2 regions of the Mycobacterium sp. NGS59 genome follow, and region 1 is predicted to be linked to the other one. Evidence: riboswitches for the same ligand, from Rfam matches in the RefSeq annotation. Region 1 holds a riboswitch; the other holds the start of a gene.
The links. A riboswitch is a leader RNA that binds a small molecule or an ion and turns the genes downstream of it on or off. The one in region 1 is predicted to bind cobalamin.
Positions count from the first base shown of each region.

Region 2: another riboswitch for cobalamin. It lies ahead of AC5Y46_RS05840 (PPE family protein); the one in region 1 lies ahead of AC5Y46_RS00010 (PPE domain-containing protein).

Region 1 is NZ_JCALCN010000001.1:181-7,645, reverse strand. Features, by position in the region: gene metE (5-methyltetrahydropteroyltriglutamate--homocysteine S-methyltransferase) at 1-1,904, shown strand, start outside; gene AC5Y46_RS00020 (DUF3556 domain-containing protein) at 1,974-3,743, opposite strand; gene AC5Y46_RS00015 (cobyric acid synthase) at 3,783-5,261, opposite strand; cobalamin riboswitch at 5,369-5,592, shown strand; gene AC5Y46_RS00010 (PPE domain-containing protein) at 5,713-7,368, shown strand; partial or broken gene AC5Y46_RS00005 (PE family protein) at 7,430-7,465, shown strand, end outside.
Region 2 is NZ_JCALCN010000003.1:159,650-183,480, forward strand. Features, by position in the region: gene AC5Y46_RS05815 (amino acid adenylation domain-containing protein) at 1-2,179, opposite strand, end outside; gene gjpA (outer membrane porin GjpA) at 2,480-3,676, shown strand; gene AC5Y46_RS05825 (class I SAM-dependent methyltransferase) at 3,708-4,523, shown strand; gene AC5Y46_RS05830 (ABC transporter ATP-binding protein) at 4,512-6,254, opposite strand; gene AC5Y46_RS05835 (ABC transporter ATP-binding protein) at 6,251-8,023, opposite strand; cobalamin riboswitch at 8,227-8,406, shown strand; partial or broken gene AC5Y46_RS05840 (PPE family protein) at 8,490-10,078, shown strand; gene AC5Y46_RS05845 (PE-PPE domain-containing protein) at 10,066-11,481, shown strand; gene AC5Y46_RS05850 (cobalamin biosynthesis protein) at 11,402-12,400, opposite strand; gene AC5Y46_RS05855 (oxygenase MpaB family protein) at 12,570-13,385, shown strand; gene AC5Y46_RS05860 (epoxide hydrolase family protein) at 13,391-14,515, opposite strand; gene AC5Y46_RS05865 (hypothetical protein) at 14,516-14,698, opposite strand; gene AC5Y46_RS05870 (GMC family oxidoreductase) at 14,740-16,251, opposite strand; gene AC5Y46_RS05875 (hypothetical protein) at 16,370-16,621, opposite strand; gene AC5Y46_RS05880 (zinc-dependent alcohol dehydrogenase) at 16,659-17,828, opposite strand; gene AC5Y46_RS05885 (SRPBCC family protein) at 17,842-18,336, opposite strand; gene AC5Y46_RS05890 (hypothetical protein) at 18,491-18,808, shown strand; gene AC5Y46_RS05895 (hypothetical protein) at 18,845-19,177, opposite strand; gene AC5Y46_RS05900 (TSUP family transporter) at 19,228-20,007, opposite strand; gene AC5Y46_RS05905 (adenosylcobinamide amidohydrolase) at 20,138-20,887, shown strand; gene AC5Y46_RS05910 (DUF429 domain-containing protein) at 20,947-21,912, opposite strand; gene AC5Y46_RS05915 (hypothetical protein) at 22,108-22,581, opposite strand; gene AC5Y46_RS05920 (hypothetical protein) at 22,686-23,141, opposite strand; gene AC5Y46_RS05925 (vWA domain-containing protein) at 23,203-23,831, opposite strand, start outside.

The DNA of each region.
Region 1 (7,465 bases):
TGGTTCCCGAGATCGGGCCGTCCACCCGGTTCGCGCTGAACCCCGACAAGGTGCTCTCGGAGCTCAAAGAGGCTCAGGCCCTGGGGATTCCCGCCCGTCCCGTGGTCATCGGGCCGGTGACGTTCCTGCTGCTGGCCAAGTCCGTGGACGGCGGCGGCGCACCGATCGAGCGCCTCGAGGAATTGCTGCCGGTCTACACCGAGCTGCTGTCGCTGATCGCCGACGGCGGTGCTCGGTGGGTCCAACTCGACGAGCCCGCCCTGGTCACCGATATCTCCCCCGACGCACCCGCGCTGGCCGAGGCCGTCTACACCGCGTTGTGCGCGGCAAGCAATCGACCCGCCATTCATGTCGCCACCTATTTCGGCGACCCGGGTGCCGCCCTGGCGGGCCTGGCCCGCACCCAGGTTGAGGCGATCGGTATCGACCTGGTCGCCGGTGCGGGCACAGCGGTCGCGGCCGTTCCGGATCTGGCCGGCAAGACGGTGGTGGCCGGTGTCGTGGACGGACGCAACATCTGGCGCACCGACCTGGAAGCGGCGCTGGGCAAGTTGACGACTTTGCGCAATTCGGCTGCGGCAGTGGCGGTTTCGACGTCGTGCTCGACCATGCACGTGCCGTACTCGCTCAAACCGGAGACCGGGCTGGACGAGAACCTGCGCAGCTGGCTGGCTTTCGGCCGCGAGAAAGTGGATGAAGTGGTCGTGTTGGCCCGCGCGCTGCGCGACGGGCGCGAGACGGTCGCCGACGAAATCGCGGCATCCAACGCCGCGGTGGCCGACCGCAAGCGCGATCCGCGGCTGCACAACGCCGAGGTCCGGGCCCGGATCGATTCGATCGTGGCCTCCGGCGCGCATCGCGGTGACCCGGCCGAGCGTCGCGCCAGCCAGGAGGCGCGGCTGCATCTGCCGGCCCTGCCCACCACGACGATCGGCTCCTACCCGCAGACTTCGGCGATCAGGGTCGCCCGGGCGGCGTTGCGCGCCGGCGAGATCGACCAGGACGAATACGAGCGCCGGATGAAGGCCGAGATCGCCGACGTCGTCAAGCTGCAGGAGCAACTCGGGCTCGATGTGCTGGTACACGGGGAGCCCGAGCGCAACGACATGGTGCAGTACTTCGCCGAGCAACTGGACGGCTTTTTCGCCACCCAGAACGGCTGGGTGCAGTCCTACGGCAGCCGGTGTGTCCGTCCGCCTATCCTCTACGGCGACGTGTCCCGGCCGCAGCCGATGACGGTCGACTGGATCAGCTATGCGCAGTCGCTGACCGACAAGCCGGTGAAGGGGATGCTGACCGGTCCGGTGACCATCCTGGCGTGGTCGTTCGTCCGTGACGACCAGCCGCTGGCCGACACCGCAATCCAAGTGGCACTGGCGATTCGGGACGAGACGGTGGACCTGCAGTCGGCCGGGATCGCGGTGATCCAGGTCGACGAGCCGGCGCTGCGGGAGCTGCTGCCGTTGCGCCGCGCCGAGCAGGACGAGTATCTGACGTGGGCGGTGGGAGCTTTCCGGTTGGCCACCTCCGGTGTCGCCGACTCGACCCAGATTCACACCCACCTGTGCTATTCGGAGTTCGGCGAAGTGATCGGCGCGATCGCCGACCTGGACGCCGACGTCACCTCGATCGAAGCGGCCCGCTCGCACATGGAGGTGCTCGACGATCTCAACGCGATCGGCTTCTCCAACAGCGTCGGGCCGGGGGTCTACGACATCCATTCACCGCGGGTGCCGAGCACTTCGGAGCTGGCCGAGTCGTTGCGGGAGGCGCTCAAAGCCGTTCCCTCGCGGCGCCTTTGGGTCAATCCCGACTGCGGGCTCAAGACCCGCAATGTGGACGAGGTGACCGCGTCGCTGGAGCACATGGTGGCCGCCGCCAAACAGGTCCGCGCGGGGCTCTAGTTCCTTGCGCGAGCAGACGCAGAATCGCGTTCCGCCGGGGCGAAACATGCGATTCTGCGTCTGCTCGCGCTACTCGGGCGACTCGCGCGGCTCGGGCGACTCGCGCGGCTCGGGCGGCTCGAACAGCACCTGGACCGGCACGTCGTCGGCCCAGGGCTGGCGGGTCACCATGTCGGCGACCCGGACGTAGCCGCGCTCGAATTCGCCTGTGGCAGCGTCGTATAACCGATAACGCTGGGTCTGCCGGTGGATCGGCTGCGCGTCGAGCAGCACCACCCGCACCTCGCCGGGCTCGAACTGGCAGCGTCGCTGCATCGCCTGGATCAGCTGCTCGTTGTGCATATGGCCGTCGCCGAAGTTCCAGCCGATCGCGGTGCTGCAGATCCGTTCCCCGTCGGTGATGACGTAGTCCTCCTCGTTCTGCCCGGCCATCGCGCGGTGCGCCAAGGTGAACAGCGCGCGGCCGTGCGTGTTGAAGCCGCGGAACGCATATCCCATGTAGATCGGGATCTGCGCGGCCTCCGGACTGCCGTAGAACCGCTCCAGCTGAGCCTGCGGCATGCTGGCGATCGCGACGATGCCGCGCGAAATCTTGTCGCTCGCCGAAGGTTTGATGCACCACAACGTGGTGTCCCAGTTCCCGGCGTAGTACCGCATCCCCGGCAGGAAGGAGATCTTGCGCGGGAACAGGTTTCCGGCGATCACGGTCCCCACCAGCACGGCGAACAGAAGCGCCACCAGGACAGGGTGTCTGACATCATCGAGACCGAGCGTCGGATGGCCGACGAACAGCGTCAGCACCCCGAAGATCATGAAGACGTTCCACTCCAGCGGGACACCCATCGGGATCGCGGACAGGATCCCCAAGTGGAAGATCCCCATGGCGATGGCGGCGACTTTGAGTTGCCAGCCTCCCTCGGCGAAGAACAGCGCCACCGGCACGAACATCTCGATGAACGTGCTGGCGTGGGCCAACATGCGCGACAAACGTCCGGGCCGCAGGTCGTCGGGAAACTTCTCGAAGAAGCGCCGCTTGAGCCAACGGGTCCGGATCAGCGGGTTGTTGGACATCATCGTGGAGATGACGAACGGGAAGTGCTTGTTGAGCTTGGACGTGGCCGCGCCCATCCAGATCACCAGGAACACCAGCTTGGCGGCGACGATCATGTCGACACCGCCGAACAGGAAGGTCACCGTCAGCGACCCGTACACCTCGCCGCGGGCGGCCAGGAAGATCACCTTGTCGCGCAACCCGCACGCGCCCAGCACCAGCAGGATCGCCACGATCTGCCACGTCGGCAGCAGCCCGACCTTGCTGCCCACCTCCGGTATCGGTCCGCTGCCGTCGGTGAACAACGCGGTGACCAACAACAGCAGCAGCAGCGCGTACAGCGCGACGTCCAGCGGCTTGCGTTTGGTGCCGAAAGTCAGCGGAACGCGGTCCGGCCACGGTGGCAGGCGGATGGTGCCGAACCGCAGCCAGTACAGGATCGAGCCCAGCGGCGGGAAGAACCGGTTGTTCAGCGGCCCGAAGCCGCAGCCCAATCCGACCACCTCGAACAGCATCGTGTACAGCACGATCTTCTCGAAGACGATGGGTTCGGCGTACCAGGCGCGGACATTGGTGAACCCGTCAATTCCTTTGGTGCTCAACACGATCAGCCAGCCGACCAAGATATAGAGCAGGATCTTGACCACATAGAACAGGTGCAGCACGACCGGCGTGCCGAAGCCGACCTCGGCCCAGTGCCGGGCCATCGGGCGGATCCGCTCGCTACGGGTGCCCTTGCTCCATTCGGCGAAGTCGACTTCCGGAAGTTGGGGCTTGAGAAATCCCATGGTTTGACACATTAGAACGTGTTCTAGCGCTGCGGGACCTCACGGCGCTCCCGGCGGGAGGAAGGGCAGCCCCGGCGGGCAGCCGTGCCGGGCGAGTTCGAGGACGGCGTCGACGTCGAGGTGGCGTTCGACGAGATCGCCGAGCAGGTCGAGACGGCGCTCGCGGGCGGCCGAAAAGCACATGCCCGACGGGTCGAGGCCCAGCGCTTCGCGCAGGAACGCCGCGCGCAGGTGGTCGTCTTCCAGGGCGCCGTGCCACATCGTGCCGAACACCTGTGCGTCACGCGCACCGCCGAGGAACTCCGCCACATCCGCGCCGCGGGTGATCCTGCCGTGGTGAATCTCGTATCCGGACGCGGCCACGCCCAGCGCCTCGCCTTGCGGCCGTCGCAGCACTTTGCGGGCGTCGAACGTGGTCTCCACGTCGAGCAGACCCAGCCCCGCGACCTCGGTTGCCGGTGGACCTTCGACGCCGTCCGGGTCGCGGATCACCCGTCCCAGCATCTGGAAACCGCCGCAGATGCCGAGCACGGGCTTACCCGCCGCCGCGTGCGCTGACACCGCCCGGTCCAGGCCCCTGTCCCGCAGCCACGCCAGATCGGCAACCGTCGAGCGGGTGCCCGGCAGCACGATCAGGTCCGCATCGCCCAGAGCACGGCCGTCGGAGACGAACACGATATCCAATCCGGGCTCCAGGCCCAGCGCGTCCACGTCGGTGAAGTTGCTGATTCGGGGTAGTCGCACGACGGCCACGCGGCACGCCGCCGGACCCGACGCGCGTCGGCCCGCCAGGTCGAGTGCGTCTTCGGAGTCCAGCCACAGGTCGGGATGCCACGGCACGGTGCCGTACACCCTGCGCCCGGTGACCCGTTCCAGATCCCGCAGCCCCGGCGCCAGCAGGTCGAGGTCGCCGCGGAACTTGTTCACCGCGAACCCCGCGACCAGCGCCTGGTCCTGGGCGGACAGCAGCGCGACGGTGCCCAGGAACGCCGCGAACACGCCGCCGTGGTCGATGTCGCCGACCACGAGGGTCGGCAGCCCCGCGTGCCGGGCCAACCCCATGTTGACGTAATCGCCTGCGCGCAAGTTGATTTCGGCCGGACTGCCGGCACCTTCGGCAATGACGACGTCGTAGCGGCCGGCGAGGTCGTCGAAGGCCCGGTGCGCCGCCTCGGCCAGCGCGCGCCGTCCTTGCAACCAGTCCGACGACTCCAGCGCACCCCAGGGCTGCCCCAGCAACACCACGTGGCTGCGGTGATCGCTACCCGGCTTGAGCAGGACGGGGTTCATCGCCGGCTCGGGCGTGACCCGCGCCGCCAGGGCCTGCACCCATTGCGCCCGGCCGATCTCCGCACCCGCACCGTCCGGGCCGGTGCAGACCATCGAGTTGTTGGACATGTTCTGCGCCTTGAACGGCGCCACCCGCACCCCGCGTCGGGTCAACGCGCGGCACAATCCCGCGGTGACGGTGCTTTTTCCGGCGTCACTCGTCGTACCCGCCACCAGCAGACCTGACATCAGCACGAGCATGCCACTGTCACCGAATGTGCTCCTGACCACTGCTTGACGACTGGTCCGAAGGCGGCGGTGTCGAGTAACCTTGAGCCCGCAACTGGTTTGCTGGTGACATCGTGACCGTCGCCGGCGTCGAGGGGCCGAACGCTTATCCAGGTTCGCCCCGAGAGGGAACCCGGTGGGAATCCGGGACTGTCCCGCAGCGGTATGCAGGAACGACCGCCGTCAGGCGCACTGGCCCACAGTCCGGGCTGGGAAGCGACGGCCAGTAGGTACATCGATCAGTCGGTGTGTGCCTGTGAGTCCGAAGACCTGCCAGCTGCGCCGGACGCGTCGTGTCCGGCGCCCGGCGCCTCGTGGAGTGGGCGGACGGTCTTTGCTGGAACACAATCGTTCCGGGACTGGACGTTCCGAGGATGGCGGCGGGCATCCCGCCGCACCAAAGGAACCGTCGATGACCGCCCCGATCTGGCTGGCTTCGCCGCCGGAACTGCATTCGGCGCTGCTGAGCAGTGGCCCCGGGCCAGGCCCACTGCAGGCGTCCGCGGCCGAATGGACTTCGCTGAGCGTCACCTACGCCGAGGTCGCCGACGAGTTGTCCGCCCTGCTCGGCGGTGTCCAGGCCGGCGCCTGGGCAGGTCCGACCGCGGCAGCGTACGCAGCCGCTCACGTGCCGTATCTCGCGTGGCTGCGGCAAGCCTCGGCAGATTCCGCTATGTTCGCGGCTCGCCAGGAAGCCGCGGTCGCGGCCTATGCGTCGGCACTGGCGACGATGCCGACTCTGGTCGAACTGGCTGCCAACCACGTCGCGCACGGCGTGCTGACGGCGACCAATTTCTTCGGCATCAACACCATCCCTATCGCGCTCAACGAAGCCGACTACGCGCGGATGTGGATCCAAGCCGCGACCGTGATGGGCACCTACGAGGCCGTCTCCGCCGCGGCGCTGGCAGGCATACCGCCTTCCGGACCGGCCCCGCAGGTCGTGAAATCCGAGGCGCCGGCCACCGCGGAAGCGGCGGCGGATCCGCTGCAGCAGTTCCAGCAGTGGGCGTGGCAGATATATACATCGTTCTACGACAACGTCATTCAGCCGTTCATCGATTCGACGACCACCATCCCGTTCTTCCAGGAGATGTTCGGGGGATTCAACCCCTACCTCATCATCCTGGGTAATCCGCTGACCTATTTCAGTCCGCTCAACATCGCGTTCGCCATCGGCTACCCGATGGACATCGGCACCTATGTGGTCCTGCTGTCGCAGATGTTCTCTTTTGTCGCACTCGATCTCGCTGCCGCGTTCGCTTCGGGCAACCCGTTGACCATCGGCTTCACCATCATGTTCGTCACCGTCGAGATCTTCGGCACGGTGATCACCGACACCATCGCATTGCTCAAGACGACGCTGGAAAGCACTCTCGCGCTGACGTTGACCCTGGTGCCGTTGCTGACCACCCCGTTGGTGCCGCTGGCCGCCGGTGCGGTACTGGCGCCGATCGGCGTCAAAGGGCTGCTGGCGCTGGCGGCGGCGCCTGCGCCGCCGGTGACCGGTGTACCTGGCGCACCCGCGCTGGCCGCGCTCGCGGCGAGCCCTTCGCCTTCCACGCCGAGCCCGGCACCGTCGCCCGTCGAGGTGACCGCGTCGGCCCCGACGCCGGGAACGCCGCCACCGACCGCCGCGCCGCCGACGACGACCGGCACTGGGGTGGGTGCGCACCTGAATGCGTTCGACTACCTGGTAGGCGACCTGGGTTCGACGGCCAAGCGGGTGGCCAGCGGTCGCGCCCGGAAGCCGGCGGCCGAACCCGACAGTGCCGAGATCCCGGCGCCCGCCCCCGCGCCGGAGGAGTTCGCGCCTGCACGCAAGCGGCGGCGCTCGAAGGCCGAAATGCTCGGCCGCGGTTACGAGTACGCCGACTTGGATGACGACGCGTTCAGCACCGTGGGCGTTTCCGAGAAGGGCGCGGGGACGCTGGGATTTGCCGGCGTCGGCCCCAAACGCGGCGCCGAAGCCGTAGGGTTGGTCACGCACGGGGGTGAGGGAACGGCTGTCCCGCTGATGCCCAGCATCTGGGAGGCAGACAAAGGAATCGGAAGCAAACTGCCGTAAGCGCACGCAAAGGGGATGTATCCCCCGATAATTGGAGAAATTGAGCGGAGGGGTGGGCGTCATGACGTTGCGAGTGGTTCCCGAGGGATTGGCCGGC
Region 2 (23,831 bases), on a different contig from region 1:
GATGCCGGCGTGCCAGTGCGGTCAGTGCGGTGTCGAGCCGGGCCGGGTCGATGGTCGCGCCGCTGAGTTCGAAGTAGGTCTGGCAGCCGACCCCGCCCAGGGGCTGCTGCGCGCCGCGGCCGATCCAGTAGGCGCGTTGCAGCGCCGTGGTAGCGAGGGTGTCGGATGCGGCAGATCGCGGCGGGGGCAAGGTGGGGGCGGTGTCGTAGATCCGTTGCCAGTTGCCCAACTTCGGTTCGGCGTACAGGGCGGCGAAGTCCAGCTGCCGGGACCGGGTCGCCGCCCATTCGACAACCTGAGCGGTCATCATCGAGGTCAGCCCCAGCCCGATCAGATCGACATCGGCGCCAAGGGTCTGCACACCGAGCAATCCCGCCACAAACCCGGCCAATTCGGACACCGGACTTTCGGCTTCCGACGACACCGAAAGCTTTTGCACGATCTCGAATTCGCCGGCGTCAAGCATGTCCAGCGTCTTGCGGCGCCTGATCTTCCCCGACGTCGTCCTGGGCAAGACGCGGGGGTGCACCCAGATGATGCGCTCCGGGGCGGTCTGGTGCACCGCGAGAATCCTGCGTCGCAGCACCCGGCTGAAATCTGCGAGATCTGCTGCGGGAACGTCGGTTTCCGCCACCAGCCACCAGTGCTCGGAGCCTTGGGGCTGTACGGCGCAGGCGCCGCCGCTCGCGATGCCGCAACGCGCCTGTTCGGCGGTCGACTCGAGGTCGTTCGGGAAGTAGTTGCCGCCACCGACGATGATCAGATCCCGGTAGCGTCCGCAGATGTACAGTTCGTCGCCGCTGCGGAATCCGGCGTCACCGGTGCGCAGGTATGGCCCGCGGCCGTCGGTGGTGGTGGCGCCGAACGTTTCCGCGGTTTGTCGCGGCCGGCGCCAGTAGCCGTCCGGCAGTCCGGTGCCACTCACCCAGACTTCGCCGACTGCGCCGTCGGGCAGGACCGCGCGGCGGTCGGGGTCGACGATGCGCACCTCCCAGCCCAATGTGCTGTTGCCGCAACTGATCAGCGTGTGGGTGCGCTGGTCCGGCGCGGGCGCGGTGACCTCGACCGCCCGGCCCCGGTTCAGTTGCTCGGCATCGAAATCGGCTTGTACCCATGGACGGCGGTGGTGTGTCCCGGATACGGCCAGACCGGCCTCGGCGAGTCCGTACTGGGGCGACAGCACGTCATCGCGCAGGCCCGCCGGGCGAAACTTGGCGGCGAAGTCACGCAACGTGGCGGCACGGACGGGCTCCGCGCCGCTGACCGCCAACCGCAGACAGGACAAGTCGAGGGACTCGATCGCCGTTTCATCGAACGCCTCCAGGCACAGCCGGTATCCGAAATCCGGTGCGGCGATCCAGTTTCCGCGCACCTCGTGGACGGTCTGCAACCAGATGCGCGGGTTGCGCACGAATTCCACCGGCGGGATCAGCGTCGCGATCCCACCGGTGGCCAGCGCCAACAGCGTGCCCCAGAAGATGCCGAGATCGTGGTACAGCGGTAGCCAGCTGACCGTGTGGATGTCCTCGGGGTGGTTCCACAGCAGCCGCGCGATGTCGAGCTGATGCAGCATCGACTCGTGGGTGTTGATGATCCCCTTCGGCTCTCCGGTGGACCCGGACGAGTACTGCAGGAACGCGACCCGTCCGGGTCCGCCGGGCGCGCGCCTCGGGGCGTCGACGGCGGAGTCGGGAGTCCGCAACGCCAGCCCGTCCAGCAGCGGATCGCCGGTCAGCACATCGACGAGTTCGGCGCTGGTGTAGACGGCCGAGGGCGCGCAGTCACGCAGAATGTGCCGGGCGCGCTGCAGAAACCGTTCGGGCGCGTCGACCGTCGGCAGATACAGCGGCACCGGTACCAGCCCGGCGTCCATTGCGGCCAGAAACCCGGCCACGTAGTCGGCGTCACCGGCTTGGGCCATCACCACCCGTGACCCGGCCGGGAGATCGGCGAATGCACCGTCGCGGATCCGCCGGACACGGTCCCACAGGCGCCGGTATGTCCAGACGTCGCATCCGGTCGCGTCGACCATCCGAAGCGCGACCGCATCGGGCCGTCGCGCCGCAATGTCGGCCATCACCTCGTTCGCGCGTCGGGCCACCCCGGGGGCGCTGGACATCCGTCCGGAGGGGTCGACCGCGGTTGCCGACTGCGGGGGTCCCGTCGCCGCGAACGCCACTGTTGCACTCCTCTGGTCAGCCTCGAAGACAGACGAGCCGGCCGATTTCGGACACGTTCAGCCCTACCACACGACACCCCGCGACGCGCCTCGCGAGAGTTGACAAGCGGTAACCCTGGGTGCAAATTACTACATGCAAATCATGCGCAGGACGGGTTTCTGGGTGGCGCTGGCGACAAGTTCGAAGTTGGGCCCCACCCGGGGTGCGCTACTTCGTTGTCAGAATCGGCTCGAACATCCCGAACACGCAGACTCGCAGTCCCGCTCTTGCCGTCCTGAGTAGCCGAGGAGATCTGCCTCATGTCGTTTGTGACCGCAACAACGGAGTTGCTGCACGGCGCAACTCAGCACCTGGCAGGTCTCGGGTCGGCCCTGTCCGATGCCGCCGCGAGCGTGTCGGGTCCGACCACCGGGATCGCCGCGGCCGCCGAGGACGAGATCTCGGTGGCGATCTCTTCCTTGTTCGGCAGCTTCGGCCGGGAGTTTCAGGCCGTCAGCGTTACGGCGCAAGCCTTCCACAGCGAGTTCGTCAGCTTGCTCGGCGCGAGCGCCGGCAGCTACGCCGCGGCCGAAGCCGCCAACGCCGCGGCCGTCGCCGGCATCGACCCGCTCGCGCCGTGGCGACAGACGTTCACCACCACTGCTCGAAATGCCTTGACACTGGTCGACGCATCCCGGGAGAGCCTGGGTACCTTCGCCGGCGGTGCCGCGACCGGGTTGCGGCAGCTGACGACCAACCCCGCGGCGTTCTTCGGCAACCTGACGACCGCGGCCCAATCGGTCTTCTTGGTCGGCTCACCCCAGAACGTCGCGGAGGCGGTCATCCGCCACACCCTGGGCGGCGTCACGACCGCTACCAACGGGACCGTCATACCCCCGGAAATCGTCCCGGTCGACGATGCGCACGTCCAGGTGTACACCGGGCTGCTCGGCGACGGCTACATCCCGTCGGGTCCGGACGGTCTGTTGCTCTCGACCGTGCTCAATTTCGCCTCGTCCCCGTTCAGCGGTGTGCTGCTCGGCGCGGTCAGCCCGTTCGTCAGCCCGGGTGTGGCGCTGTGGAACAGCGCGGGCAGCATCTTCGCCGACCTCACCAACGGCAACGCGACCGCCGCCCTCGGCCACTTGATCGACACACCCGCCGGCGTCGTCAACGCCTTCTTCAACGGCGCCACCCTCAACCTCGACCCGCTGGCGCCGATCTTCAACCCGTTCGTCGAAAGCGGCTCCGCCGGTGCCGAAAAGCTCAGCGGCCTCAGCGTCGCCTTCGGCGGATTGTTCAGCCCCGGCCAGGTAGTCGACGGTCCCGGCGGACCGCTGTATCACGGGACCGGCGGCTCAGCTTTCAACGCCCTGGGACTGGATTTGGACTTCTTCCCACCCGACGACTTCGCCGGCGGCAGAATCGAGATCCCCGCCATCGGCATCGGTCCGATCGGTGCCGCCGCGGGGTTCCTCGACCTCCTCGGACACGCCCTGGGCGGTAGCCTCCGGTAGGCGCGACGAAACGTTCACGGAAGGCGGCGCGATGAGTAAGACCGCTCCCGACCTGGGCGACGTCCAAGAGACACTGCTGATTCCGCTGTACGCGCGAGCGTGCGACGCGGCGTCGCGTCGTCCGGTGCTCGGTGACCAGCGGGCGCGCGAACTGGTCGCCGCGATCGACTACGACTTCAGCGGATTCGGCGGATCGTCGCTGTCCGGATCGGTGTATCGATCCTCGATCTTCGACGGTTGGGTGGCCCAATTCCTGCGCGAGCACCCGGCGGGCACCGTCGTCGAACTGGGCACCGGGCTGAACACCAGATTCGACCGCCTCGACAACGGCAGCGTCCACTGGTTCGACATCGACCTTCCCGACAGCATCGCGTTGCGCCGCAAGTTTTTTCGCGACAGCGACCGCTACCGGATGCTGGCCGGTTCGGTACTCGACAGTGACTGGTTCGACACGGTCGCCGCCGCTGCGGGACCCTATCTGTTCCTGAGCGAGGCCGTGTTGATCTACCTCGACGGCGACGAGGTGCGTCGCGCTGTTGCCGAACTGTCCCAACGGTTTCCGGGCGCGCAGTTGGCTTTCGACACCGCGGGCGAACGCATGGTCGGCAACCAGGACCGCAACAAGTCGCTGGCGCAGGTGAAGGCGCGGCTGCAATGGATCTGTGACGACCCCGGCGACATCGAGGGTCTCGAACTGCTCGACACGCGAACACTGGCCAAACCCCAGCCGGCCGTCGCCCAAACCTGGCCCCCGCTACGGCGTTACGGGATGCCGGTCCTGGCCCGGCTGATGCCTGCGATGGTCGACACTTACAAGTTCAACCTGTTCCGGCTCTCACCGCGTTAGTTGCCAACCGCGGGCGCGCAATCGTTGCGCCCAGAACCGGGCATAGGTGCCGCCGGCGGACAGCAACTCCTCGTGGCGGCCGCGCGCGGTGATGCGCCCGTCTTCGAGGACCAGGATCTGGTCGGCGTCCATCACCGTCGAAAGCCGGTGTGCGACAACGACGATTGTCCGGTCCCGAGCCAATTCCCGGATCGCCGCCGCGACCGCGGCTTCGTTGACCGCGTCGAGCGCGGCAGTGGCCTCGTCCAGCAGCACGATGGGCGCGCTCTTCAGCAGCGCACGCGCCAGAGCCACCCGCTGGCGTTCCCCGCCCGACAGTGCCGATCCCGCCTCGCCGACGCGCGCCTCCCAGCCACCGGGCAGCCGCAGGATCACCTCGTCCAGGCGCGCGATCGCCGCCACGCGATCCAACTCGGCCGCGCCGGCTTCCGGATCGGCCATCCGCAGGTTGTCGGCGATGCTGGCGTCGAAGAGGTAGGCGTCTTCGAAGACGTGTGCGGTCAGGTGGGCAACCGTACCGGTGCCCAGTTCACGCACGTCGCAGCCGCCGATCGAAATGCCGCCGTCGTCGACGTCGAAGAAGCGGCCGATCAACCGCAGCAGCGTGGTCTTTCCGGCCCCGGACGGCCCGACGATCGCGGTGAGGCTGCCGGCGGGAATGCGGGCGTTCACACCGCGAATCACCTCGACACCGTCGTAACCGAAACGGACGTCCCGCAATTCGATGCCGGTGCCGGCAGGTGCCGCACCTTGCTCGGGTTCGGGCAGCGGCCGCACCGTCAGCAAGTCGCGCACCCGGACGATCGCGTCGGCGGTGACCTGGACATGGCCGGCAAGATCGCCGAGCTGAGACAACGGGTCGATCATCCGCAGGGTGATAATCAGCAGACCGATCATGGTGGGCAGGGCCACGTCGCCGCGCAGCGTCAGAACAACAGTCAGCGCCACCACCGCGGTGACGACCAGTTGCATGGTGCCGAAGCACCCGATCAGACCCCACGCTCCGCGGATCGTGAGCCGGGATTGCGAGCGTTGTTGCCGGACAAGGGAATCCTCGATCGTGCCGAGTTCGCGGTGGCTCAACACGCCGTAGGCGCGCAGCGTGGGTTGCAGCCGGGCGTATTCGACGATCCGGGACGCGGTGACGCCGATGTCGTGCTCGTACTGGTCGTCGTTGCGGTGCACGACCGACGTGAACATCCGCAACGACAGCACACACAGCACCGCACCGAGCGTCAATGCCAACCCGATCCGCCAGTCGCTCAGGTAACTACCTAGAATCAGCGTGACCGGCGCACTCACGCCGACGACCAGATATCGCAGCAGGTGCGCCGGGAAATCCGCGAGATCCGTCGCATCCTTGGCGACCAGACGCCCGATCGGCCCGGTCCGGTCGGCGCCGAACCAGCCGATCGGCAAGGCGGCCAGATGATTTCCGATCCGATCGTGGAAATTGGTCAGCACGTCGGTGCCGACGCGATAGCCCAGCGAAGTGCTCCAGGCCAGCAACCCGTGATGGGCGACCACGGTCACGCAGATCGCCGCGATCCAGAACCACAGATCACCCCCCCGCACCGGTCGTTCGAAGAGGACGCCGAGCAACGGAACCACGAACAGGAAACCCAGACCTTGCAGCACTCCCTGCACGGCTTGCACGACGAGCATGGTGCGCAGCTGCCGGCGGCCGCGGTCATCGAGCAGGTCGAACAGGTAACGGATGATCGTGCTCATCGCCATGCCTCCAACTGCTCGGCGACACCACGTTCTGCCTCGCGTTCCCGTCTCCACAGTTGTGCATAGATTCCGTTGTGCCCCAACAATTCCGGGTGCCTACCGGTTTCGGCAATGCGGCCGCCGGCGAGGACGACGATGGTGTCGGCGCCTCGGACGGTGCTGAGCCGGTGCGCGATCACCAGCACCGTCCGGTCCGCGGCGACCGCGCTCAGCGCGTCTTGGATCCGGGCCTCGTTTTCCGGGTCGGCGCTGGCGGTGGCTTCGTCGAGGACCAGGATCGGGCGGTCGGCCAGGATCGCGCGGGCGATACAGACGCGCTGCCGTTCACCACCCGAGAGCGCAGCGTCCTCGCCGACCACCGAATCGAATCCGCGTGGCAACGTCTCGATCCTGGACAAGATCTGCGCCCGGCGGGCGGCTTCCCGCACGGCTTGCTCGTCGGCGTCGGGACGGCCCAGCCGGATATTGTCGCGAATACTCATGGCCGACAACAGGTGTGGGTCCTGAAAGACAAACGCGACGTGCCGATACAACGTCGCGGGGTCGATCCGGCGCAGGTCGACCCCGTACAGCTCGACCGCCCCTTCGCACGGATCGTCGAACCGCGGCAACAGCTTGGCCAGGGTGGACTTTCCGGAACCGGACGGGCCCACCAGCGCGGTGATCGTGCCGCGCTCCAGACAGAGATCGATCCCGGCCAAGGCGACCGTGTCGCCGTAGGTGACGCGCACCCCGCGCAGCCGCACCACCGGGCCCGGTGTCGCGGGATCGAGTTCGGCCGGGCGGTCCGGCACCGGAAGTTCCGCAGTCCCAAGCAGTTCCCGGATTTCGCGGGACACCTGCAACCCGGTGACCAACGGGTGTATCGACATCAGCAACGTCATCCAGTTCGACGTGATGACGGTGCCGAAGACGGCGAATGCGATGAAGTTCTGCAGCGGGAGGTCGCCGTTGGCGGTCAAGATCCCGCCGGTCGTCGCGACCGCGAGCAGGATGCTGGGCGGCGACAGCAGGATTTCCGCCGTGACGCTGGCCACGCTGGTGGATTTGGCCCAGTCGAGGAAGAAGTGTGCGAACGCGCGGGACACTTCCTGGAACCGACGACTTGCCGCGCCCGGCGTGCCGAAGGCTTTCACCACGCCGATGCCGTTCACGAACTCCACGGCCGCGCTGTTGAGCCGCCTCAACCAGTCCATGTACTCCGGATACTTGGTTCCCGCACTGGCCGCCGCGCGCTGATACGCCGCCAGCCCGGCGCACACCGGCAGCAGCGTCGCCAGCGCCATCCGCCAGTCCAGGACGAACAGGTACCCGAAGGCCACTACGGGCGGCACCGCCGCCGCACTGACTTCCACGATCGAATGGGCCACGAGCCGATGCAGGGCCGCGACGTCGTCCTCGACGGCCTTCTTGACGATCCCGGAGTTGCGCTCGCCGAACCAGCCAAGCGGCACCCGGCTCAACTTGGCCAGCAACTCCCGACGGATCCGGAACGACACCCGGATGTCGGCCAGATGTGTCATCACCCCGGCGGCCAGGACACCCAATTGCTTTGCCGCCAGCGCGATGACCGCCACCACGACGATCGGCCAGACGTCGGTGTTCCCCGCGAGGAGACGCCGGCTCACCTCTACGACGACGAACAGTGGTGCCATGCCGGCCAGTGCGCTGATCGCCGCCAGTAGCGCGCACGCGACAAGTGTCGTCCGAGCCGACCGCAGGATCGCCGGGGGGCGCCCGGGTCCCGCTGGGCTGTCTCGTCGCACGCTTTTCCTCCGTCGCAACGCTCGTGCTGCCGACCCGGGCAATACTGCTACGCCGAACACCAGCACCGAGCGGCGGCTAACTACATGCAAATTATTCGCAGGATTGTGGCAAATTGCCCGCCTAGCTCTCCCGCCAGGTTTATGGTCGGGGGAACAGGTGCTCTGCGGGGGTGACTTTGATTCTGCGAAGTGCGATCCGCCGGCCGACTCAAGTGCGACAATGTCGCCTGTACGGCGATGATGATGCAGGAAGCCGGTGCGAATCCGGCGCGGTCCCGCCACTGTCATCGGGGAGCGACCCTCACAAGCCACGGCCATTGGCTGGAAGGCGAGGCGAGCGGTGATCCGAGAGCCAGGACACTCACGTCATCGCATCCTGCTAACCCGGGGCGGAGCACCCCGGAGAGAGCTGGTGCCTCATGATGCGGCACGCCTGCGGTCGGTCCAGCGCTCGGCCTAGCCGCCGATGACGGTCTGGATGGGTTCCCCGCCGGAGCTGCACTCGACGTTGCTGTCGAGCGGTCCGGGGCCGGGTCCACTCTTGGCTGCGGCCGCGGCGTGGAGCACGCTGAGCACCGAGTACGCCCAAGTGGCCGACGAGTTGACCGCGCTGTTGAGCGGGGTGCGCGGCGGCGCCTGGGAGGGCCAGAGCGCCGAGTCGTATGTGGCCGCCCACGCGCCCTACCTGGCCTGGCTGGTGCAGGCCGGCGCGGACAGCGCCGCGACCGCCGCCCGGCACGAGGCCGCGGCTACCGCCTACACCGCGGCCCTGGCCGCCATGCCTACGCTGGGCGAGTTGGCAGCCAACCATGCCGTCCACAGCGTATTGGTGGCGACGAACTTCTTCGGGATCAACACCATCCCGATCACGCTGAACGAGGCCGATTACGTGCGAATGTGGATTCAGGCCGCCACCACCATGAGCGCGCCTATGAAGGGGTCTCGGCTGCGGCGGTGGCCGCGTCGCCGGACGCGACCGCGGCACCACAGATCGTCAAAGCAGAACCGGCCGCAGCAGCCGGAGATCCTTTTTCGACGATCACAGATTTCCTTGCCGCCGTGGAGCGAGTCTTCAACACCGTCGGCGGCGACAGTGGCGACCTGGTCTCGTATATCTTCAGCGTCCCCCCGGGCACCGACCCGATGACGTGGTTCGTCACCAAGATCGCCGACCTGTCGTCGCCGGTGAGCGGCTATCCCGCGCTGATGCAGGGACTGCTCAATGCGGCCGGTGACAACCCGCTGTTGCTGCTCGCGGCCTACGCCTTCGGTGGTGTGGCGATCGGCTACGACCTGTCCATCCAGGTCATCCAGTTTCTGGTCACCTTCCCACTGCTGGCGGCCGGACTGAGTCCGCTGCTGGTCGGCCCCACCCTCCTCGGCACCGGTGGCGCGCTGGGTATCGCCGAGGTAGCCCTGCATGTGCATGCGGGCATGGAATCAGTTCCGGGTCCCACCGACGTGCTTGCCGCGAACCCCGCCACCGTGCCGGGTCCGGTTGCGACGGTGGCCGTTTCGAGCCCGGCCGTACCGGCGCAGGTTGTCGCGCCGGCCGCCCCGGTACCGGCTGCGGCTCCGATCGCATCGAGCGTTGCGAGCGCATCGCCACCGCCGGGCGCGGGTCCCGGGCAGTTTCCGTATCTCAGCGGCACGGGCAGGATGGATTCCCCGGCCGGCACCCGAACTGTGGTCAAGAAGAGGGCTTCGCAGCCGGACGTCGCGGCGGCCCCGGCCGCGGCAGCGGCTTCCGCAGCGGACAAAGCGCGGGAACGCCGTAAGCGGCGTGCCAAGGTCGACGTGAAGGGTCGCGGCTACGAATACATGGACCTCGAGCCCGTTTCCGACCCCGACGCCGCCGTCAGCTCCGATCGCGGCGCAGGTCCGCTGGGGTTCGTGGGAGCCACCCGGCGGACGGCCGGTGGTGAAGCCGCGGGGCTGGCCACGCTCACCGGTGACGCGTTCGGTGGCGGTCCGCGCGAGCCACTGATGCCCAGCACCTGGGCGCCGGACGAGTCGGAGTGCGCCGAGAAACAGGAGGGCATGTGTCAGCGCTGACCGTCGAACCCGACCTCTTGCGTTCGGCTGCAATGAATCTGGCGAGGATTCAATCGTCACTGGCGGAGGTGCAGGGGGCCGTCGCCAGTCCCACCACCGGATTAATTGCCGCCGCCGCCGACGAGGTGTCGACCCGGGTCGCGGCACTGTTCGCCGAGTTCGGCCAGGAGTATCAGACGCTCAGCGCTGAGATCGCCAGGGTGCACCAACTGTTCGTCCGAACCTTGAGCACGGCGGCCGGCTCCTACCTGGCCGCCGAGGCATGGAACGCATCGGCACTCAATAGTGTTGCGCCGGAAGCGATTTCGGCATTCGCAGGCGTGAACACCCTGATCATGGGCGGCACCGGCAACCCGGTTCCGAATCCCGCTTACGTGATGAACATCTACCACACCTACATCGCGCCCATTGCTCCCACCGCCATCCCGACGGGTTTGACCACCCCGGAGCAGGGGTGGCCCCTGACCGGGCTGAGCAGCCTCACCTTCGACACGTCGATCGCGCGCGGTGTCGAGATATTGCGGCAGGCCATCGCCGCTCAACCGCCGGGCACCCAGACCATCGTGTTCGGCTTTTCCCAAAGCGCCACCGTCGTGACCAATTACCTCAACGGCATCGCCGACGGTTCCATACCGGCACCCAACCCGGCCGATCTGAGGTTCGTCCTGGCCGGCAACCCCAACAATCCCAACGGTGGTCTCTACGAACGCTTCACCGGTCTGTACATTCCGGGCTTCAACCAGACCTTCGGCGGAGCGACGCCGAACCTGGCCTACCCCACCGACATCTACACCATCCAGTACGACGGCTTCGCCCACTTCCCGCGCTACCCGCTGAACCTGCTGGCGTCCGCCAACGCCATCGCCGGCCTGTACTACGGGCACTTGAGCCCCACGCCCGCATACGAATACCTGACGCCGGCACAGGTCGCGTCGGCGATCGTCGCCCCGGTTTCCCCCGGGTCCACCGGCAGCACAACGTATTACCTGATTCCCAGCCAGGACCTACCGCTGCTGAGGCCGCTGAACTTGCCGCAGCCGCTGCTCAACCTGATCCAGCCGAATCTGCGGGTACTGGTAGATCTCGGCTACGGCGACATCGGCGGAATGCACTCCGAATACGCGGATCTCCCCACCCCGGCGAGCCTGTTTCCGCTAATCGATCCGTTCGCCGTCGGCACCTATCTGCTGCAGGGCACCGCGCAAGGCGTGCAGGCCAACCTGGTGTGGGCCGGGTTGCTTCCGCCCTCGGCCATGCCGAACGCCTACCCGTTCGTGCCGTCGCCGGATCCGGGACTCACGCTCAACTGGGGCCAACCCAGTGTCACCGGAATCTCGTTGCTGACCAATGGGATCGGCTCATTGCTGCGCGCTCTCCCCATCCCGCCACTCGGGGGTGGATGAGCGCGGCAACGCCGACCCCGACCAGGGTGGCCACCGCCTGCACTGCCCGCGACAGGGTCACCGCGCGGCGCAGGTCGGCCACGGTGGGTGGGCGGCCGTTGCCCAGTGCCGGCCGGATCTGCAGCTCGTGGTGGTACTGGGTGGGTCCGCCCAGCCGCACCCCCAGCGCACCGGCGAACGCCGCCTCGACGACGCCGGCGTTCGGACTGGGATGGCTGGCGGCGTCGCGCCGCCAGGCGCGCAACGCACCGAGCGCAGATCCGCCTACCAAGGGCGCGCAGATCATCACTGATCCGGCCGTCACCCGGGCGCCCACGACGTTGACGATGTCGTCCAATCGGGCTGCGGCCCAACCGAATCGGATGTACCGCGGTGAGCGGTAGCCGATCATCGCGTCCAGAGTGTTCGCCGCGCGACAACCCAGCACCGCCGGTGCGCCGCCGACCGCCGCCCACAGCAGCGGCGCAACCTGCGCGTCGGAAGTGTTCTCGGCCACCGATTCCAGCGCCGCGCGGGCCAGACCGTCCCGGTCCAGCACAGCCGGATCGCGACCGCACAACGAGGGAAGCAACGCGCGCGCGGACGCCATGTCACCGGACTCCAGCAGATCTGCCATCCGAGAACCGGTGTGCGCCAACGAAGATCCACCCAGGGAAACCCAGGTAGCCACCGCGGTCGCCGCGACCGGGCCGGTCCTGCGCTGCAGCACCACGCCCAGTAACACCGCCGCGCCCACCAGCACCCCGACATGCACTGCCCCGGCTGCCCGCGCGTCGCGGTAAGTGAGCCGTTCCAGGTTCGCAGCGGCCGTGCCGAACAGCGCCACCGGGTGTCCCCGCCGCGGGTCGCCCACCGCCAGATCGGCCAGAAAACCGGTCAACACGCCGACGCTTCGAGCCGAATTCGGTGACACGAACACCTCGGCAGCGTCTCACACGACCCGGCCGGCGCGGCTAGAGCGCAGCGATCAGATCAGCCATGCCTCAACAAGCGCCCGCTATGACTCGCTCTACCCTCCGCCGCGCCGAGATTCTCGGCGCACCAACCACCCGAACATGATGTACTCGACTCATGGGTAAGGATCCGCGATGAAGCGGCCCGTAACCAGGGTCGCCGACCTGTTGAACCCGGCGGCGACGTTGCTGCCCGCCGCGAACGTCATCATGCAGTTGTCGTTGCCGGGTGTCGGCTACGGCGTGCTGGAAAGCCCGGTGGACAGCGGCAATGTCTACAAGCACCCGTTCAAACGGGCGCGTACCACCGGCACCTACCTCGCCGTGGCGACCATCGGGACCGAATCCGACCGCAAGCTGATCCGCGACGCCGTGGACACCGCGCACCGGCAGGTTCGTTCAACGGCGTCCAGCCCGGTGTCCTACAACGCCTTCGACCCGAAGTTGCAGCTGTGGGTCGCCGCCTGTCTGTACCGCTATTTCGTCGAGCAGCACGAGTACCTGCACGGCCCGCTCGACGACGCGAGCTCGGACGTGGTGTTCCAGGACGCCAAGCGGCTGGCCACCACACTGCAGGTGCCCGAGCGCATGTGGCCCGCCGACCGGGTCGCGTTCGACGAATACTGGAAGCGTTCCCTCGACGAACTGCGCATCGACCCGCCGGTGCGCGAGCACCTGCGCGGGGTGGCTTCGATGGCGTTCATGCCGTGGCCGGTGCGGATGCTGGCCGGACCGTTCAATCTGTTCGCGACGACGGGATTCCTGGCGCCGGAGTTCCGGGCGATGATGCGGCTGGACTGGTCGGAATCTCAACAGCGGCGATTCGAATGGCTGCTGGCGGCGCTGCGGTTGGCCGACCGGCTGATCCCGCACCGCGTCTGGATCCTGGGATACGAGCTGTATCTGTGGGACATGAGATCTCGGGCGCGACGGGGTCGCAGGATCGTCTGATCCCGTCAGCGCACCGTCGCGAAGAACTTCCGGAGGTCTTCGACGAACAACTCCGGCTGTTCGAACGCGGCGAAATGCCCGCCGCGCGGCATCGTCGTCCAGTGCGTCAGGTTGAAGTTCGGCTCACACCACGAGCGCGGCGCGCGCAGCACTTCTTTCGGGAAAGCCGCTACGCCCGTAGGCAATTCGACCCGCGAATTGTCCCCCCACACTTTGTAGCTCTCCCAGTACAGCCGCGCCGAGGACGCGCCGCTGCCGGTCACCCAATACATCATCACGTTGTCCAGCAACTCATCCCGCGTCAACACGTTCTCGGGGTGTCCGTCGCAGTCCATCCACGCCCAGAACTTCTCGACAATCCAGGCGAGTTGGCCCACCGGCGAATCCACCAGCCCGTAGCCCAGCGTTTGCGGTCGGGTGGACTGCTGCTTGGAATAGCCGGTCCCCGATTTGCGGTGCTCGGCAAGCGCGGCCATCGCCGCCTGCTCCTCCGGTGTCGGGTTGGCCAGCGTTTCCTTCGTCGGCGTGCCGAGCGGCATGTTCAGATGGATCCCCGCGCAGTTCCCGCCGTTGCGGCCGATCTGGGTGGTGACCGCCGCGCCCCAGTCGCCGCCTTGGGCGCCGTAACGGTCATAGCCCAGGCGACCCATCAGCTCCTCCCACACCTGCGCGATCTTCTGCACGCCCCAGCCCGTGCGGCCCGGCTTCCCGGAGAAGCCGTACCCCGGCAGCGACGGGCACACCACGTGGAAGGCGTCCTCGGCGCGGCCGCCGTGCGCGGTGGGATCGGTCAGCGGCTCGATCACCTTGTGGAACTCCACGACCGAGCCCGGCCAGCCGTGGGTGATCACCAACGGGAAAGCATCATCGTGAGGCGAGCGCTGATGGATGAAATGAATGTCCAGACCGTCGAACTGGTCGACGAACTGGTCGAACCGGTTCAGCGCCGCCTCCCGGACGCGCCAGTCGTAGTCAGCGGCCCAGTAGGCGGCCAGGTCGCGGGTGTAGCGCAACGGGACGCCCTGGCTCCAGTCGTCCACGCATTCGGCGTCCGGCCATCTGGTGCGCGCCAGCCGCGACTGCAGATCCTCCAGGACGTCGTCGGGCACGTCGATGCGAAACGGCTTCACCTACTTCTGCGCGTCCTTGATCAGCGTGCTGATCTGCTCGAGCAGCTGACGCATGTCGGCGCGCATGGCGTCCACCGCCGCGTAGAGGTCCGCCTTCGTCGCCGGTTGCTGGTCGGCCGACAACGGCCGCACCGGCGGCCCCGAGGTCTGCCTGTTGCTCTGAGAGCCAGAGAGGTCGCTCACGCCCACGACCTTGCCACACCGCGTCAGACGCGTCCAAGACATCAAGCGGGGGCGAGCAGAAAATCGGCACACCGTTCACCGATCATGATCGACGGCGCGTTGGTGTTGGCCCGCGGAATCCGCGGCAGCGCTGACGCATCGGCGACCCGTAACCCCGCCACACCCCGCACCCGCAACTGCTCGTCGAGCGCGCTGTCGGGCTCAGAACCCATCGCGACGCTGCAGGCCGGGTGCGCGGTGGTGATCACGGTCTGTCTGATGCACGCTTCGAGGTCCGCGGCCGGTCCGGGTAACACCTCCCGGTCGACGGCGGAGGCGAGCGGCTCGGTGGAGACGATCTCCCGCGACCGCTGCACCGCCCGGATCATCGCCTCCATGTCAGCGCGCTCGCGGAGCAGGTTGAGCCGGATAGCCGGCGGCCGGTCCGGATCGGCGGAGCGGATCAGCACGCTGCCGCGGCTCTGCGGGGTCCAGTAGGAGTGGATCACCGTCAACGACGGCGGGAAGGCGGCGGTCTTGATGTCGGCCAGCGCGTCGCCCGGGGTGATCACCAACTGAAAGTCGCAGGCCGGCAGATCGGGCATGGACCGGATGTGGGCGACCGCCTCGCACCCGTTGCTCGACAGCTTGCCTGTCCGGTGTAACAGCCACTGCAGCAACCACTTTGGATTGGCCGCGTCGGCCAGCCCGATATATCCGGGGGCCAGCCGCCAAATGCCGAACATGTTGGGATGGTCGGACAGGCCTTGCCCGACGTTCGGGCTGTCCACCTGTGGTGTGATCCCGACGGCACGCAGGTGATCGGCGGGTCCGATGCCCGAAAGTTGCAGCAATTGCGGGGTGCCGAATGCCCCCGCGCTCAGCACGACCTCTTGATCGGCGAAAACCTGCTGCACTCGCCGATTGCAACGGAACTCGACACCGACCGCGCGTCCGTTGCGGATGATCAACCGAAGGACGGTGGCCTTCTTCGCGATACTCAGATTCCGCTGCCCCCGCAGATATGCCCGTGCCGTCGTCCAGCGCTGCCCGTTGTAGATGGTGACCGGGCTGATGGTCGCCCCGTCGAGACCCGGTCCGCTCACGTCGTCATCCGCGGCGACGCCCGCCGCCCGCGCCGCAGCGACAAACCGGCGGGACACTTCGTCGGGCTCGGTCACCCGGGTGACGCGCATCGGCCCGTGCTCGATGCGAGCGAAGACCGGCGCCACGTCGTCCCACGTCCAGCCCGGAAGTTGCCACCCGTCGTAGTCGAGGTCGCTGCCCTTGACCCACAACATCGCGTTCATCGCGCTGGTGCCACCGAGCACCCGGCCGCGGGGTTGCTGGATGCGCCGGTCCGCGCACGCCGGCTCCGGCTCGGTTTCGTACGCCCAGTCCAGTGCGGTGCCCATCTGCCGCGGAAACGCCAGGGGCGCACGCACTGTCAGCTTCCGGTCCGAGCCGCCGGCCTCGATGAGCAGCACGGTCGCCGAGGATTCATCGGCGAGGCGTCCGGCGACCGCGCACCCGGCCGATCCGGCTCCGACCACGATGAAGTCATACGCGGCCATGCAGGAACGCCCGATTGCCGTACCGATCCAGCGACACGAACTCTTCGAGTGGCTCAGTGGTTCCTGCTGAGTCATGCCCTGATCTCAGCAACGCGCCGGCGAACAGGCAACCCCCCTGTCAGCCGCCCAAGTTGCGCACCGCCGTGTCGAGTTCCTCAGCCCGCTCAGCGAGTTCGCGGTCCGACAACTCCGCATCGCCCACGCCCTGCAGCACCTCGGCGCGCGTCGCGACCTGCAACGCGCCGCGGTAATCCGGCGATTCCAGTTCGGCCGGTGTCTTCACTTCGACCCGACCTTCGATGAGAACCAGTGCAGCGTCTGCGTCCTCGGCGTCGAGCAGGCGCCGGACGTCGTCAGCCTCGATTGTCATGCCACCAGCTATGCCCGCTGCGTAGCGCTCTAACCCCCTACGGCCGCATCGCCACCCGGATGCAGTTGTCCTCTTTGTTCTTGAACAGGTCGTAGGCGCGCACCCCTTCTTCGAGGGGCAGGTCATGGGTGATCAGCTTGGCGGGATCCAGATCACCCTGTTCGACGTAGTCGAACAACCGAGCGATGTAGCGCTGGCCGTGTTGCTGCGAGGTCTTCAGGGTCAGGCCCTTGTTGGTCAGCACACCCATCGGGAACTTGTCGGTCACTCCGTACACCCCGAGCACCGAGACCACCCCACCCTTGCGGCAGGCCAGGATCGCCTGCCGCAAGGCGGTGGCGCGGTCGGTCTCCAGCCGCAGCAGTTGCTTGGCCTTGTCGTAGAGCTGCTGGACCCCGGTGCCGTGTCCTTCCATGCCGACCGCGTCGATGCACGCATCCGGACCCCGCCCACCGGTCATCTCCCGCAGCGTCTCGTGCACGCTGTCCACGGCGGTGTAGTCGATGGTCTCCAGTTCGAATCCGTTGCGCGCCAATTGGAGTCGTTCCGGGATCCGGTCGATCACGATCGCCCGGTCGGCGCCGAGCAGCAGCGCACTGCGGGCCGCCATCAGACCCACTCCCCCGGCGCCGAAGACCGCGACGGTGTCACCGCCGGAGATGTCGCAGAAGTCCGCGCCCATGAAACCGGTAGGGACGGCGTCGGACAGGAACAGCGCCTGCTCGTCGGTGATGTCCCCGGGGATGGCAAAGCAGTTCGCGTCGCCGAACGGCACCCGCACGTACTGGGCATGCGAACCGGCGTAACCGCCGAACGGGTGCGTGTAGCCATAGATTCCGCCCGACGGGTAGCCGAGCAGCGGCTGTTGCAGTTCGGCGTTCGGGTTGGTGGTGTCGCAGCAGGCATACAACTCGTGCTCGCAGTACCAGCATCTGTCGCAGGCGATGAACGACGGCACCACCACCCGCTCACCCACTTTGGTGTCGCGCACCTCCGAGCCCGTCTCGACCACCACTCCCATGAATTCGTGGCCGAAGACGTCGCCCTGGCGCATGCCGGGCAGGTAGCCGTCGATGAAATGCAGGTCCGAGCCGCATGTGGTCGTCAGCCGGACCTGGACGATCACGTCGTGTGGGTTGAGGATCTTGGGATCGTCGACCGTCTCCACCGACAGGTCGTTGACGCCGTTCCAGCACAGTGCGCGCACGATGAACCTTTCCTTACCGCGCGGAGTTCCGCGCGCTGGGGTTGGACTGGAGGGTCGGCACCTCGCCGGTCTGCAGCAGGGCGCGCACCCGGTAGAGGACCTTGTATGCCGCCGCCCCGGACAGCAGGCCCGGCGCCGGCGTCTTGACTCGCAGCGTGACCTCGGTGCCCAGATCCCGTGGCGCGGCTTGCCAGCTCACCACGAGTTCGTTGTCGTCGGCGGTACCGACGTAGCGGATCCGGCCGGGCTCGACGACCAGCCGGGATTCCCAGCTGACGTCCGGCTGGTCCTGCAGACGCCAGCGGTAGCGATCTTCTCCCCCGGGTTCGACGTCCGCGATGTCACCGAGCACGACGGACAGCTGGTCGGTGTCACGCCAGAAGTGTTCGACACGTTCGACGGGTGCCGCGATGGTCACCGTCTGCGCCGTCGCTTTGGGTTGCTGCATGTCGACAACCTTGCTGACTGCGCTCAGCACTTGGTTTTTTGCACTGTCCAGATAACTCACGGGGCGCTCCTTCGTCGGGCCTGCGATACCCGCCTTTGCGGTCGGCAAACGCCGACGAGATGAGTCATTCCTGAAATGAGGCGCGCTGCGCTTGCCGCTGCACCAGCGCTGATCCCGCGCTGCGGGACCGGTTGCGGGAACTTATCGTTGGGTGATGCGGATTCTGGCGCCGACAGCGATGTCCCTACTGCTGTTCGGCCTCATCGGCTGTCCGGTTGCCGAAGCAGATGCGACGTTCGGACCGGGCACGTACGCGGTGCCCGGGCAGGTTCCGCACGGCGTCTACACCGCCCGCGTCGAGGTGCGCGATCCCGCGGTGCAGCAGTGCACGTTCAGCACGTGGACCGGCGACTGGACGTTTCTCACCGGAGACAGCGTGGGGACGGGGCAAACGCTGACCGCGGACCTCTCGGCGCCTGCGGTCGGGCACTTCATCACGCATGGCTGCACCCCTTGGACCAACGGGCGCTAAGCGGCGGCCCGAGCCCAACCCCGGTCGGGTCCCGGGTTATTCCTCGTCCGCGGCCTGGCGGTCCTCGGCCGCAGCTGCACGGTCGGCCGCGGCCGCCTGGCGGTGCCGCTCGGCGGCCGCGTGATGCTTGTCGGGATCTCCCACACCGGCGTACGCGGCGTCCTCGTGGACCTGCGCGACTCGTTCGTGCACCTGCGCCGACTCGTCGTGTCGTTCGGCCGTTTTGCGGTGCGCGAGGGCGGCCCGCTCATGGGCTTCGTCGGCCCGCTGCGCGGCCTGCTCGACGTCACGCTCGGTGACAGGTTGGTTGTGCTCCAACTGAAAATGCCGCTGGCGTAGCTCTTGGGCCCGGTCTGCCGCGTCTGCCATCTGGTCAATGTACGACCGGGAGGGTCGATATGGAGAGTTGCACGTTTGGTTCAGCGGGAGCTTTGAACGACGTACAGCACCGCTGCACCGACAGCCAACGTTCCCAACAGACGTCGGAGTGCACCTTCGGATACCCACGGTTGCAACCGGGCACCGGCGTACCCGCCCAGCAGTCCACCCAAGCCTGCGGCGATGCCGAGGGTCCAGTCGGGAGCGATGTCGTGTCCCGGGGCGATCACGGACAACACGGCGTAGGTGGCGGCACCCGCTATCGACGTGACGAACGTCGAAACCAGTGCGGCCGGGGCAACTTCGGCAAGGGGCGCGCCGCGGCCCACCAGGATGGGGCTGAGCAACGAGCCTCCGCCGATACCGTAGATGCCGCCGACGACGCCCACACCGAGTGCGAGCGTGACGACGAAATTGTTCGACGGCCCCGGGCGCGCGCGCACGGGTAGAGACGAAGCGCGCTGCAGCCACAGCCACACCCCTAACGGGAAGAGCAGCGCGGCGGCGAACAGTCTGAACGTCTGCTGGTCCGGAACCAACAACACCCGCAACACGGCGCCGACGACGACACCAGGCAGGGTACCGAGCAGCATCAAACGGGTCAGCGAACTACCCAGCGGCGCCACCCGCGCATACCGGGCCAGCGCTCCCGGGATGGAGATGACGTTGAACAGAAGGTTCGTCGGGGTCACGGCGGGATTGGGCACACCGAGCAGGCTCATCTGCAATGGCAGTAGAAACACTGCGCCTGACACTCCGACGGGTGTGGTCAAGACTGCGACGACGACGCCCGCGCCGAACCCGACGAGCGCCTCATCCACCGGCCAACTATGACAAGCGTCCGTCCGAAATGCGCACGCGGTGGGCCGATGATGTGTTGACGTCGTGCTGGGCAGATCCGACGAGGTGCCCGACGTTCGCGACGTTGCACCCCCGCACGAGGATGGGACCATGCATCCCAAGTTGACGGCGCGGGTGGAACAAGCTCGGCAGATCCCGGTCCTGCTGTGGCAATTTGCCGAGCCTCGACTGTGCATCTCTTCCGGACCGCTCGGCGGCGGTATCGACGTCCGGGACTGGGTGGTGAACGCAACCGTCCCGCTGGATTACGACCGGACCGATCCGGACCGTCACCTCACCGAGATCGGTACGGCGCTGGGCCTCGTCGGGACGGGCTGCGGGTTGCTCACCGCCGTCGACGTGACCCGCCACCACCTCGCCGCGGACGGCGGAGTGCATGCCTCCGCAACGGTCGGGCTCTCCAACCCGGCCTGGGCGGCCGCGCCCGACGGGGACTTCCGCCGCGAATTACCGTCCGGCGTGCAAACGACGCTGTTCCCCGACTACCAGTCCGTCGAGTACCGACCATTCACCAACGGCTACCAGGTGGGCACGATCAACATCGTGGTCGCGGTGCCGGCACGGCTGTCGACGGCCGCCCTGGTCAACGCGGTGGCCACCGCCACCGAAGCGAAGGTGCAGGCCTTGCAGGAGACCGGGGTACGGGCCACCGGCACCGCCTCGGACGCGATCGTCGTGCATTGCCCGACGGACGGGGCTGCGGAGGCATACGGCGGACCGCGCTCGACATTCGGCGCCCGGATCGCACGAGCGGTGCACGCTGCGGTACGTGCCGGCGCCCGGTCCTGGATCTCAGAACCGCCCGGGCGGCACCGTGATCCGTGGACTTTGATGCCGTAGCGCTGGCGTCAAGGAACGTGCCGACTCGCGTTCATGTCGTGGCGTCGGCTGTCTGTCGCTCATTGCGGAGTGAATCCGTATGTCGCATCGAACCATTCGATGAAGCCGAGAGTATTCCCCCATTGCTGGGCGATTCGTTGATGGAGTGCCTTCGCATCGTGACCAGGGACGAATTTGTTGGGTTTGCTGACGGGCCGCCCACATCCGCAGGGGCAAGTTGGCAGCACTGGTTCGCCCGCTTCGTCGCGCAGACTCTGTCGGCGGTCGGCTTTCAAGTCGGCCGGAAGAGCCGGCGTGACGATGTAGCCATTGTCGGGGAAATTGCCGAAGGTGGCGACTTGGTCGGGTCGGCACGTGCAGAGCATCGCCACGTAAGCGCAGATGACCGAGTCAAGCTGGTCTTCCGCACGATCCAATTGGATTGGCCGAGTGGCCATCTCGACCGAACGACGCAAAGTCATCCAACTGCTGTGGCCGGTTACCTGCATCGGCAGCGGCGCGCTAGCCAGACTCTCGATGTGATCGATCAGTCTGAGCATTTCGCTTCGCCGATCAATGGTTCGCTCCGCGGCATTCGCACCGCGACCGCGCTTGAATTTCAATGTGCATCCCAGCCTGAACAGCACCACGATCGCGGGGTGTGGGTAGACCTCGATTGCGCGTCGCGGCGCGCTCGACATCGGATCGATGTCGAGCTTCAGCTTTTGAGTCAGCACGGCGCCGCGAGGCGGATCGAACATGCCGGCCGGGTGCGACTTATATGCCGGGCGTGGGCCGGCCTGGAATGGCCGAAACTGCTTGTCTAATTCCGCCTCCGCCAGTCGACGGCCGAATTCGTTAGTGACCAGCAAGGGCGCATCGATGGCCACCAAGCAGTCGCCGACAACGTAAGGCGCTACGGCAGAAAGGATTTCGTCGTCCGTAACCACCGAGGTGAGCAATTGCAGCTGGCCAGCGTCGTCAACAACCGCAATGCCGGTGCGGCTGACAGCACCCCAGGCGAGGTCCAAACCTACGAAATACACAGCGACACTATGCCCCAGCACGATATCGCCCGCACATGTTTGTGCATCAGGTGCCGATGAGCATTACACGGGTGGTCACCCGCGTCGGGGCCGAAATCGTCGGGTGTTCGATGGCGCAAGCTTTGAGGGAAGCTTGACAAAATACGATGGCCATTCACCACGCCAGCAGTTTCACCGAACCGCTTTCAGCATCCGTCACGGGCATTCGCCAACATGGATGCAGAAGCACTGTGGGCACATGACGCTGCGAATTTCTGCGCGCTCAACCTGGGCGCGACGCCCGTCGTCAGCCTCAATAGGCCAACTTGGCGGTGCCTGGCGTTCGTACCAAGCTAGGTCGGGGAAAGTGTCGTATCCAGGCAGGTGGCTGCCGGTGCGACACCGAGCAACCTCAACCCCTTTCGTTTCGACCAGACGCTTGACTTCGGCAGCATCTTCAGGGTCGACGTCGGGCTCACCAACGGCCTCCTGCAGCAGCGCGTAGTGCGCCCAGATCGCGCGGCGCGCAGCTCCACGCAAGACGCCTCGATCCTCCCTGACTACCTCATCTGGGTACAGCGCCAACACCTTCCGTAGCTCCCACCCTTTAACAAAGAGAAGCTGCACAGCCTTGGCGCGCGTCCGCGAGTCAGGCCAGAGCGCCAAACGGCGTTCGACGACTTTATTCATGTGAATTCCTCCCTGCACGTAGCTGATTCGCGCTGTCATGCACAATCTGCGACTCGAACCAGCACGGCGATAAACATTGGCGGGCCGGGACATCGCCGCGTTCGTCACCAACATTCCCCGGCGTGGATTTCGAAGCAGTCCGGACACCGCTGCTCTGGCTTCTTTGGCCTTGCGGCGTCATTGGCACCCAAACGAACGTCACCCAATGGGGTCAGTTTGATGGACGGGTCGCGCTGCTGAAGCTGCCTCAAACGGGTCAGGATGTGCTGATGCAACCCCGGCGAGTGTGAGTAATTGAGCAGTTCCCGATAAATGCCGGCCTGGCTTTCGGCGTCGGACGGCGCCGGGACAAAGGCGTCGTCCAACGTGAGGCGCACTAACTTGCGCACGTACCCGATGCTGTCGGGATTGCACGGTTCTGCGGCAGCGGAAGCTTCACGTGACATCTCGACGTCGGAGAGCCCTCGGTTCATTCCATCAAGGACTTTCGCGTATCGCGTGCGCTGGTGAGTGAGCAGAATCCGCTCGATCTCTTCGCGATACGGATTAGACGTCGCCATATGAACTCCTGACTTTCGACCGGTCACGCTGACTCGCTCGCCTTGCGACCCCTCTTGTTTGTTATCGACGGGCGCCCTCTTCCTCACCTTCCTTGACTCCGCCCCAGAAGTCGTCGGCATCGGCGAGCCGGGTACTGCGGGACTTGCCGCGCCATTCCCGCACCGACCGGTTCAACCCACGATGGGTGGTCAGCACGCCCGTCGGTGAGGCGGTGTAGTTGGACGTGTTGCCCGCACCCACGCCGATCGCCGAGCCGGTGGCGTAACTGTCCTGGTTGGCACCCAGGAAGACGAAGGTCCATCCGGCCTTCCGCAGCCCCGCGATGCGTTTGTTGATCGCCCGGGCGGTCCAGCGCCGGCTGGCGTTCTCAAGGCCGTCGGTGAAGATCACCACCAATTGATCGGCCGGATCGGCGCCTGCACGCTTCAGGTGCGCCTCGGCACGGTCCAGCAACAGCGCGATCGCATCGTGTAGCGGCGTCATCCCGCGGGGACTGAACCGTCCGGTGATTGACTGGACCCGGTCGAGCGGTTCGGCGTCGACAAGAACGTCGTGAATGTCCTCGCCGTCGAACTGGACCAGCGTCATCGTCGCTTCGCCCTTCTCTTTGCGCTGCTCGGCGATGAACTCGTCGTAGCCCTGCACGACGTATTCGGCGATCGTGTTCATCGATCCGGACCGGTCCAGCA